2 regions of the Lysinibacillus sp. NPDC094177 genome follow, and region 2 is predicted to be linked to the other one. Evidence: predicted binding sites of a transcription regulator. Region 2 holds the regulator's gene; the other holds the start of a gene.

Region 1 (4,656 bases), on a different contig from region 2:
AAGAAAAGCATACGACATTTAATCTTACTGGAGAAAGAAGCTTAAAGTATTGACTATCGTCTATTTTTTGTCCAAGCTGTTTAGCTAGCTTTACATTTTCCTCAATAAGATGTTGGTACCCCTTTTTGCCATATGCTTTTAACGTAAACCATACAGGTAGGGCACGGAATCGTCGAGAGTTTTCGGGTGTCAGATCAAAAAAATCTGGATTTTCAATCGAGCCTCCTAAATAGGCAGCATTATTTTGAAACACTGCCACCTGCAGCTGTTGATGACGAGTAAATTGCATAGCAGAGTCGTAGGGCACATTTAGCCATTTATGTGCATCAATCGTAATTGAGTCAGCATAGTTCATTCCATCTATTAATTCTCTATATAGTGGAGAACAAGCTGCAAAACCGCCAAATGCAGCATCGACATGTAACCAGAAGTTATATTGAGTTTTTAATTTTCCGATGGCAACTAAATCATCAAAGTCTACAGTATTAACCGTTCCAGCATTCACTACGATAATACATGGTTCATTTTTATGGAGTTCAAGATATTCCTGTAATTTAGTTATATCAATAGCTTCACGATTTTCCTGACAGGGAATTTGATGAATAGATTTCCTACCTATACCTAGCATGGCAGTTGCTTTGAAAATACTTGAATGTGGTGTACCACTCACTATTTTAATCTGGGGAATATCGTATAAACCATCAATAGAAGTGCTTTTTCCATAGTGTTGTGAAATCCATTCTCTTGCTTGAGCAAGACCTACGAAATTAGCCATTGTGGCCCCACTTACGAAGGTACCACTATAGTCATTACTTAACAAAAATAATTCTTTTAACATGTCAATCGTTTCTAATTCAATGTATCCAGCGATTGAATCTTTCGAGTTGGATAGGTTTTGATCATAAACACTAACTAACCAATCCCCTATGATGGATGCAGGAGTAGCACCGCCCGTTACAAATCCTAAATATCTTGAACCAGCACTGCCACTTAAGCTTTTCGCATAATTTTGAGTGAAAAAATCAAGAGTTGCCCTTGAACCACTTCCTATTTCGGGAAGTTCATTTTTAGGTAGATTGTAGGAATGAGTAGATACAGCCCTATCTTCAAGGTCATTAAAAAAATTTGTAGCATGATGTACGACTTCATTTAAAATACTGTCAAAAATTTCTTGATCATGTTTCATTATGTTCATACTTGACCAATCTCCTTGTCTTATCATTTTGCTTGCCTTACGCTTTTTACAATAGATAGTGATATATATAACAGTCAATCAACGAGTATAACAGTGGGAGGACCTATGAAAATAAAGCTAAATCGTCAATCAGATCAATCGTTAATTCATCAGATATCGGACAATTTATCGGAAAAGATACGAGCAGGCTTGTTAGAGGAAGGTAGTCAATTGCCGTCAATTTGGAACTTTTCAAAAGAAAATCAAGTTAGTCTTGTTACTGTAAGTAAAGCTTATGCATTGTTAGAGAAAAACGGCTATATTCAATTGAAGCATGGGAAGGGCGCTTTTGTTAGAGAGAAGAAACAGAGAACTGGTACTCAAAGTAAGACCGATTATAATTGGCAACTAGCTATCCCAGATTATATTCATCGCTCTCAATACATGTTAAATTTGGGAACCGAAAATTCGATTAAATTATCTAGTGCTACAATTCATCCAGGACTATTACCGTCAACATACCTATCGAAAGAAATTTTTCAAGTTTTACAGGAAGATCCGCAAATTGTAGCACGCTATGGCCCTGTCCAAGGAGACCACGCAGTTCGAGAGGCAATTCGGAACCATGTACAACAATATTGTCAAATCCAAACGAGTCCTCAAGAGATCATCATTACAAATGGTGTTCAGCAAGGAATTGATTTAGTTGCGAGAACATTTATTGGGCCAGGAGACATTGTTATTACGGAAGCGCCCACGTATACAGCGGCAATTGATGTTTTTAGAAATCGGGGAGCACATATTATTCCTATTCCTATGGATGAAGAAGGTATGCAGACCGATATTTTAGCTTCATTATGTTTAACAAAAAAACCAAAGCTTGTTTATACAAATCCTACATTTCATAATCCAACAGGTACTGTTTTAAGCGAAGCTAGAAGAAACGAGTTATTAGAACTCGCTCAACACAATAGCTTCCTTATTATTGAGGATGATTCATGGAATGAAATTTATTTTGATGATAATCCACCACCAACAACTATCAAATCATTAGATATGAATGGTCATGTTATCTATTTAAAAGGTTTTAGTAAAGCTTTAGCGCCTAGTTGTAGAATTGGTGCAATTATATCGAATGGGACAGTTCATCAACGGCTATTATCGGCAAAATCTAGTGCTGATTTAGGGAGCCCACTTTTAACACAAAAGGCGCTTATTCCTTTTTTAAGTTCGAATAGAATGAACACACATTTAGAAAAGTTACGTATTGCTCTTGAAGTAAGAAGAGATCAAACGATTAAGTTGTTGGAAAAGTATGCGCCTGAAGGGGTTACTTGGGTAATGCCTAAAGGAGGTTTAAATATTTGGGTGTCTTTGCCTAACGATAGAAATACAGATGAAGTACTTTTCAAAGCACAGCAATCCAACATTTCTTTTTTACCAAGCTCTGCATGTTATCCGGGAGAACCTCAATATAATCATATGAGAATTAGTTATTCCTTTCCAGATCATCAAGAGCTTGAACAAGGAGTAATTGAACTTTGTAAGATTATTACATTGTATTTGCAGTAAAGAAAGTGAGGGGATTTCACTTTTTTACTGTTTGAATGTAGGAGGATCGATTATTGATTCTCACATATAAGCTAATTTAAACGATAGGTGTATTTTTTCAATGGATTTGCACATGCTTATTTTAAATAAAAGTATCTTATTACCAATAAAATTAACAAAAAGGGAAATATTTCAGAATCGAGGTCATTTTTTTCTTAGAAATGAGTGAAAATCCTTTTCATCCATTACATAAAGCATATATAATAACTTATGTTTTTTTGACAATGGGGATCTTGATTTAGCTTTATATTAGATTGTGGGAGAATTTCCTTTCAAAAAACATTGGGGTAACCGTCAAAGGAGTATTTACATCATGAAAGAAGCAAAAAGCGCAGTCAAGTGGATTCCTTTCTTCATTACCCTTGCTGTTGGAGTGGCTATCTGGTTTTGTCCAGCACCCTCAGGAGTAGATGAAAAAGCATGGCATCTGTTCGCTATTTTTGTTGCGACAATTATAGGATTTATAACGAAACCGTTGCCAATGGGAGCTGTATCCATTATTGCTATGGCTATGATTGCCATTACTAATACATTAACCATTGAAGAGACATTAAGCGGTTTTGGCAATTCAACGATTTGGCTAATTGTTATTGCCTTCTTTATTTCTCGTGGATTTATTAAAACGGGACTAGGGGAACGAATTGCTTATGTATTTGTTCGTCTTTTTGGGAAAAAAACGTTGAGTTTATCTTATTCTTTACTTGCGAGTGACCTAATATTAGCGCCGGCTATTCCTAGTAATACAGCTCGTGCGGGTGGGGTTATATTCCCGATCATCCAGTCATTATCTCATACTTTTGGCTCTAAACCAGAAGACGGGACAGAGCGTAAGATGGGAGCTTTTCTTTTGAAGGTAGGCTTTCAAGGGAATTTAATAACGTCTGCTATGTTTATGACTGCCATGGCAGCGAATCCTTTAATTGTAAAGCTAGCAAGTGATACAGCTGGCGTATCTATTACCTGGTTCGGTTGGGCAATGGCAATGATTGTCCCAGGATTAACAGCTTTAATCGTTGTTCCTTATGTTATTTATAAAATCTATCCGCCTGAAATTAAGGAAACACCTGAGGCAGCAGCTATCGCTAAAAAGAAACTGGATGAATTTGGTCCACTGAAAAGTTCTGAGAAACGAATGATCGTAGTATTTGTTGTTGTGTTGTCGTTATGGATTGGTGGAGACTACTTAGGCATTAGTGCCACTACAGCAGCTCTTATAGGTCTTTCATTGCTGTTATTGTTAAATGTGTTAACATGGGCAGATATTAAAAAGGAAGAAGGAGCATGGGATACACTAGTTTGGTTTGCAACACTATTTATGATGGCATCTTTTATGAACAAACTAGGGCTGATTCCATGGTTTAGTAATGAAGTTGGTGGACTTGTATCTGGGTATAGTTGGATATGGGCTGTTTTAATATTAGCATTAGTTTATTTCTATTCTCATTATTTCTTTGCGAGCTCCACTGCTCATATTAGTGCGATGTACGCAGCATTTTTATCTGTAATGTTGCAAGCAGGAGCACCAGCAATGCTAGCAGCTATATTATTAGCAGCATTTAGTAATTTATTTGGCGCCACTACTCATTATGGATCTGGTCCAGCACCGGTATTCTTTGGTGCAGGTTATATTGATCAAAAAAAATGGTGGACAGTTGGATTTGTTGTTTCCGTTGTTACCATCCTGATTTTTGTTGTAGTAGGAGGACTATGGTGGAAGCTTCTTGGTTATTGGTGAAATAAATAGCTTCTGTGAGGCTGGGACATAACTAAATGATTCCTTCAAAAAGCCGAATAATCTCTAAATTAACAAAACACGATAAATAGAAAAACCGAACTATTCCGAAACACTTCATGAGCGTTTCATTGGATAG
Region 2 (4,656 bases):
TTTTATTGGCCAAATGATTGGCGCAGCTATCGAAATGGCTATATTCGGTATCCAAGGTGGGTCGCAAAACACAGCTGATATTGTAGCTATTGCAAAAGGTGCTCCTATTGCGATATTAGCAATTGTCGTATTTGGACCAATATTAGAAGAGTTCGTCTTCCGCCGTGTTATTTTTGGATCGCTTGTCCAAACAACTAATTTCTGGGTAGCCGGTATAGTAAGCGCAATTTTCTTCGCACTTATTCATTTCGACTTCTCACACATCTTGCTTTATACAATCTGCGGATTGATTTTTGCCTTCTTATATCACAAAACAAAACGTATTTGGACGTCCATTATCGCCCATGTCATGCTGAATGGTTTTGTGACACTTGTACAATTGTATGCAGAACCATTGCAAAAGTTTCTTGAACAACTAGAAAAAATGCAATAAAAATCAGTGGAAGTTTTTCTCCCACTGATTTTCAGGTAGATATAACTACGAAAAAGCTCGATGCTTCTAATTAGCATCGAGCTTCTATTTTTATTGATTCAATTCTTCGATTTGACGTCGCTGCTGTTCAAGTGCCTCTTCGACCTGGCGTTTTTGTTCAGCTTCTTGTTCTTCCTTCATTCGCATTTCCTCTGATTTTAAGTATTTCTTATAGCCAACACGGGAAATCATAATGCTAATTTCATAAAGCATAAATAACGGTACTGAAACCATTAAGTGTGAAGCTAATTCAGGTGGTGCGATTAGAGCAGCACACACAAATAAACCAAAGTATGAGTACTTACGAATACGAATTAGTAACTCAGGCGATAGAATCCCAATACGTGAAAAGAACAAGACGACGATAGGTAATTGAAAAAGAAAACCAAAAGGTATTGTAAGCTTAAATAAAAACGAAAAATATTCATGTATGCCAATCGTTTGCTGAATTTCTAATTCATTTGATAAATTCATCATAAACTTTATGACGTAAGGGAATAGTAAAAAATATGAAAAAGATAGCCCTGCTAAAAACAATATAAACGAATACGGGATATAGCTTAAGGTTGCTTTTCGTTCCACTTCCCTTAATCCGGGGCTAATAAATGCCCACAATTGATACATCAATACCGGAGAAGATAGGATAAATGCTATTAAAAAAACGACTTGGATATAAATTGCAAGTGGTGTTACTACATCAAACGCATGAAGCTCTATATTATAATTCGCTCCAGTAGTTTGAAGGTATTTAACAAGCGGTTTCGCAACAAAAAAGCCGCCAGCCATAGCGAGAACAAAGAAAACGGCAACAATGAAAAGCCGTTTTCTTAATTCTTCTATATGCTGAATGACAGTTAGATCTTTTGGATTCATTCCTCAAACATCCTAACTTTACTTATCTAGTTCTTTCTTTTTCTTGTCATCATCATCTTCGTCGGCTAATCCTTTAGTAGCATTTTTGAATTCACGTAATGTTGAACCAAATGCTTTACCAAGCTCCGGTAACTTCTTAGGACCGAAAATTAGTAATGCGACAATTCCGATAATAATGAGGCTCATAGGACCAATACCACCCATTAAAGCCACCTCCTCTTTATATCCATCATTTTAACGCATATTTCGCCATTTTGCTAACTAATAATATGTGAAAGTTTTTAGTCACTCTCGCATTTTACTTCATACTTATTTTACAGAAATTGTGAGAGCTATACTATCAATTATGCCTCGGCATAATTGCGTCCGGAATCGGCTTTGTGCTTGGGCCTGCACGAGTGCCGACACGATGTCGGTCATTTCGGTAATGCCACAGGACGTGGCGTTTTTACCGATGCAGGTCAGTTAGCCGTTATCGCATGGATGCGATGATTTTAGGCTAACACCCACTAAGCACTCCTTTCTGATTTCCGTGACATCCGCTGAAAGAAGTTAAATTATGTACAATTATCACTCTTCCTGATTACGAATTAAATAAATAAGCGCCTGTAATTCTACTGATAAATCGATTGTTAAAAGTTGCATTTTATCTGGTACAGTAATACGCTCTGGCGTAAAGTTCAAAATTCCTTTTGCATTCATTGCCGCTAATCTATCAGCCATTTTCTGTGCGGAACGTGGTGAAACTGTTAAAATTGCAAGCTCCGCTCCATATTCTGCATATTTTTCTTCCAATAAATCAGGATGAAAAACAGGAATATTGCTAATCATCTTACCTTCCTTCGGGGCCTTTGAATCAAATGCCACAACGATATGAGTATTATGATTTTTTTGAAAATTATATTTTAATAAAGCACTACCTAAATTACCTACACCAATTAACGCTACTTTTGTCGCTTCATGTTGATCGAGCGTTTGACTAAAAAATTTTAAGAGATGCTGCACATCATAGCCGTATCCCTTTTTCCCTAGAGCACCAAAATAAGAAAAATCACGGCGAATAGTTGCAGAATCAATTTTCATCGCTTCACTCAGTTCTTTCGATGAAATGCGCTCCATGCCTTCTTGTGCAAAGTTTTGGATAAATCGATAGTAAAGAGGAAGTCTTTTTGTAGTGGCTTGTGGAATTTTTAATTCTTGTTTCAAACTTTTTCCTCCTTATATGTATCAAATAGCATGATACATACTTAATTAACTATTTACTAAGTTTATAATATTCTCTGGAGTATTTCCCTTTAGTTAATGGCGCTTTTACGCCACTAACTAAAGGGAAATCGTTTCAATCTTACATGACAGCTTAGCATAAGTAAAGCCTCGACATTGCAAGCGAATCGCTCATCTATTACACTAAGGAAGAATTGAGGTGTCAAGAATGATTGTTTTACAGGTCAATCAACTATATAAATCCTTCCTTGCAGATGAAATTTTAAGTGGCGTAAAATTAGAGGTTCAACATCGTGACCGCGTTGCATTAGTAGGTCGTAACGGTGCTGGTAAGTCCACTTTACTTAAAATAATTGCTGGTCAAATGTCATATGACTCTGGCGATATAATTATCCCTAAAGGTGTACAAATTGGATATTTAGAGCAACATGCTGGATTAAATTCAACATTGTCGATTTGGGATGAAATGATGACAATTTTTGAACCGCTTATTGCACAAGAACAAGCACTACGGTCACTAGAACAACAAATGGCTGATCCCACTGTTTATGAGAATTCTACTTTATATGCAAAAATAATGTCTGAATACGATCATTTACAGCATACTTTTAAGGATGCGGGTGGCTATCAATATGAATCTGATACACGTTCTGTGCTTCATGGCATGCAGTTTTATCCTGAGGATTACCAAAAGCCAATTAGCTCACTATCAGGGGGACAACGAACTCGGTTAGCACTCGCTAAACTTCTTTTAAGTAAACCTGACCTATTAATACTCGATGAACCTACTAACCATTTGGATATTGAAACCCTCTCTTGGTTGGAATCATATTTAAAAGGCTATGAAGGGGCTATTCTAATTGTTTCCCATGACCGCTACTTCTTAGACCAGGTTGTTTCCATTGTCTACGAAGTCTCTCGTCATCGTGTCACAAAATATACAGGCAATTATAGTACCTATTTAGATGAAAAAGCGAAAAATTATGAGCGTGATTTAAAGCTATATGAACGACAACAAGATGAGAAAGCCAAGCTTGAGGAATTTATTCAAAAAAATATTGCTCGTGCTTCTACTACTAAAATGGCACAAAGTCGTCGTAAAATGCTTGAACGTACAGAATGGATGGATTCCCCTGATGGCGATGAAAAGTCAGCAAGCTTCGGTTTTACAATTGAACGTCAAAGTGGTAATGATGTATTATCTATTGATGACTTAGCGATTGGTTATGGTGATAAGAAAATATCAAGTGGCATCACATTACGTACTTTCCGCGAAGATCGAATTGCATTAGTTGGACCAAATGGTGTTGGTAAATCAACTTTATTAAAAACGATTGTCAAAGATTTGCTACCGCTCTCTGGAGAGATTCGCTATGGTACAAATGTTCAAATTGGTTATTATGATCAAGAGCAGGCAAAGTTATCGAGCAATAAAAGTGTTCTAAAAGAGCTATGGGATGAATGGCCATTAATGAATGAAAAAGATATTCGCTCGGTGCTTGGCCGTTTCTTATTCAGTGGAGAAGAAGTAGATAAAACTGTGTCGTCTTTATCTGGTGGAGAAAAAGCTAGACTAGCATTAGCTAAGTTGATGATGCAAAAAGCAAATTTCTTAATTCTCGATGAGCCTACCAATCACTTAGACTTAGATAGTAAAGAGATACTTGAAAACGCACTTATCGATTATCCTGGAACGCTCTTATTTGTATCGCATGACCGATATTTCATCAATCGAATCGCTACTAAAGTAATCGATCTATCTGGCGATGGTTCCTTTGAATACTTAGGTGACTATGATTATTATCTTGAGAAGAAACAAGAGCTATTAGAAATTGCACAAATGAAGGCTGCTGCTCAACCGCAAGTACAAGCTGATGTACTTGAGAAGATATCTACCTCTAAAATTGATAAAGAAGCTAAAAAACGGGAGCGCCAAATTAGACGCATGCTTGAAGAACTAGAGGGGAAAATGCAACAAGCGAATCTCGAAATAGCTCGATTAGAAGAAGCCCTTTGCGATCCCGAGATTTTCACAGACCATGAAAAAATTACACAGCTTCAAGATGAACTATCAACTGCTAAGGAAC

Evidence for each region. Region 2 encodes Rex, which represses fermentation and respiration genes when NADH is low (regulators of the CRP and FNR family bind a similar motif). Its sites were predicted from a motif close to TTGTGAAATATTTCACAA; they were not measured.
Region 1: the regulator Rex is predicted to act here: its motif matches at 2,906-2,923, upstream of ACQKNC_RS08540 (anion permease).

What each region holds. Positions count from the first base shown of each region.
Region 1 is NZ_JBNNTW010000004.1:96,403-101,058, reverse strand. It holds gene ACQKNC_RS08550 (pyridoxal phosphate-dependent decarboxylase family protein) at 1-1,195, opposite strand, end outside; gene ACQKNC_RS08545 (PLP-dependent aminotransferase family protein) at 1,301-2,746, shown strand; gene ACQKNC_RS08540 (anion permease) at 3,099-4,520, shown strand.
Region 2 is NZ_JBNNTW010000014.1:71,625-76,280, forward strand. It holds gene ACQKNC_RS18875 (CPBP family intramembrane glutamic endopeptidase) at 1-433, shown strand, start outside; gene tatC (twin-arginine translocase subunit TatC) at 524-1,345, opposite strand; gene ACQKNC_RS18885 (twin-arginine translocase TatA/TatE family subunit) at 1,364-1,549, opposite strand; gene ACQKNC_RS18890 (redox-sensing transcriptional repressor Rex) at 1,916-2,551, opposite strand; gene ACQKNC_RS18895 (ATP-binding cassette domain-containing protein) at 2,778-4,656, shown strand, end outside.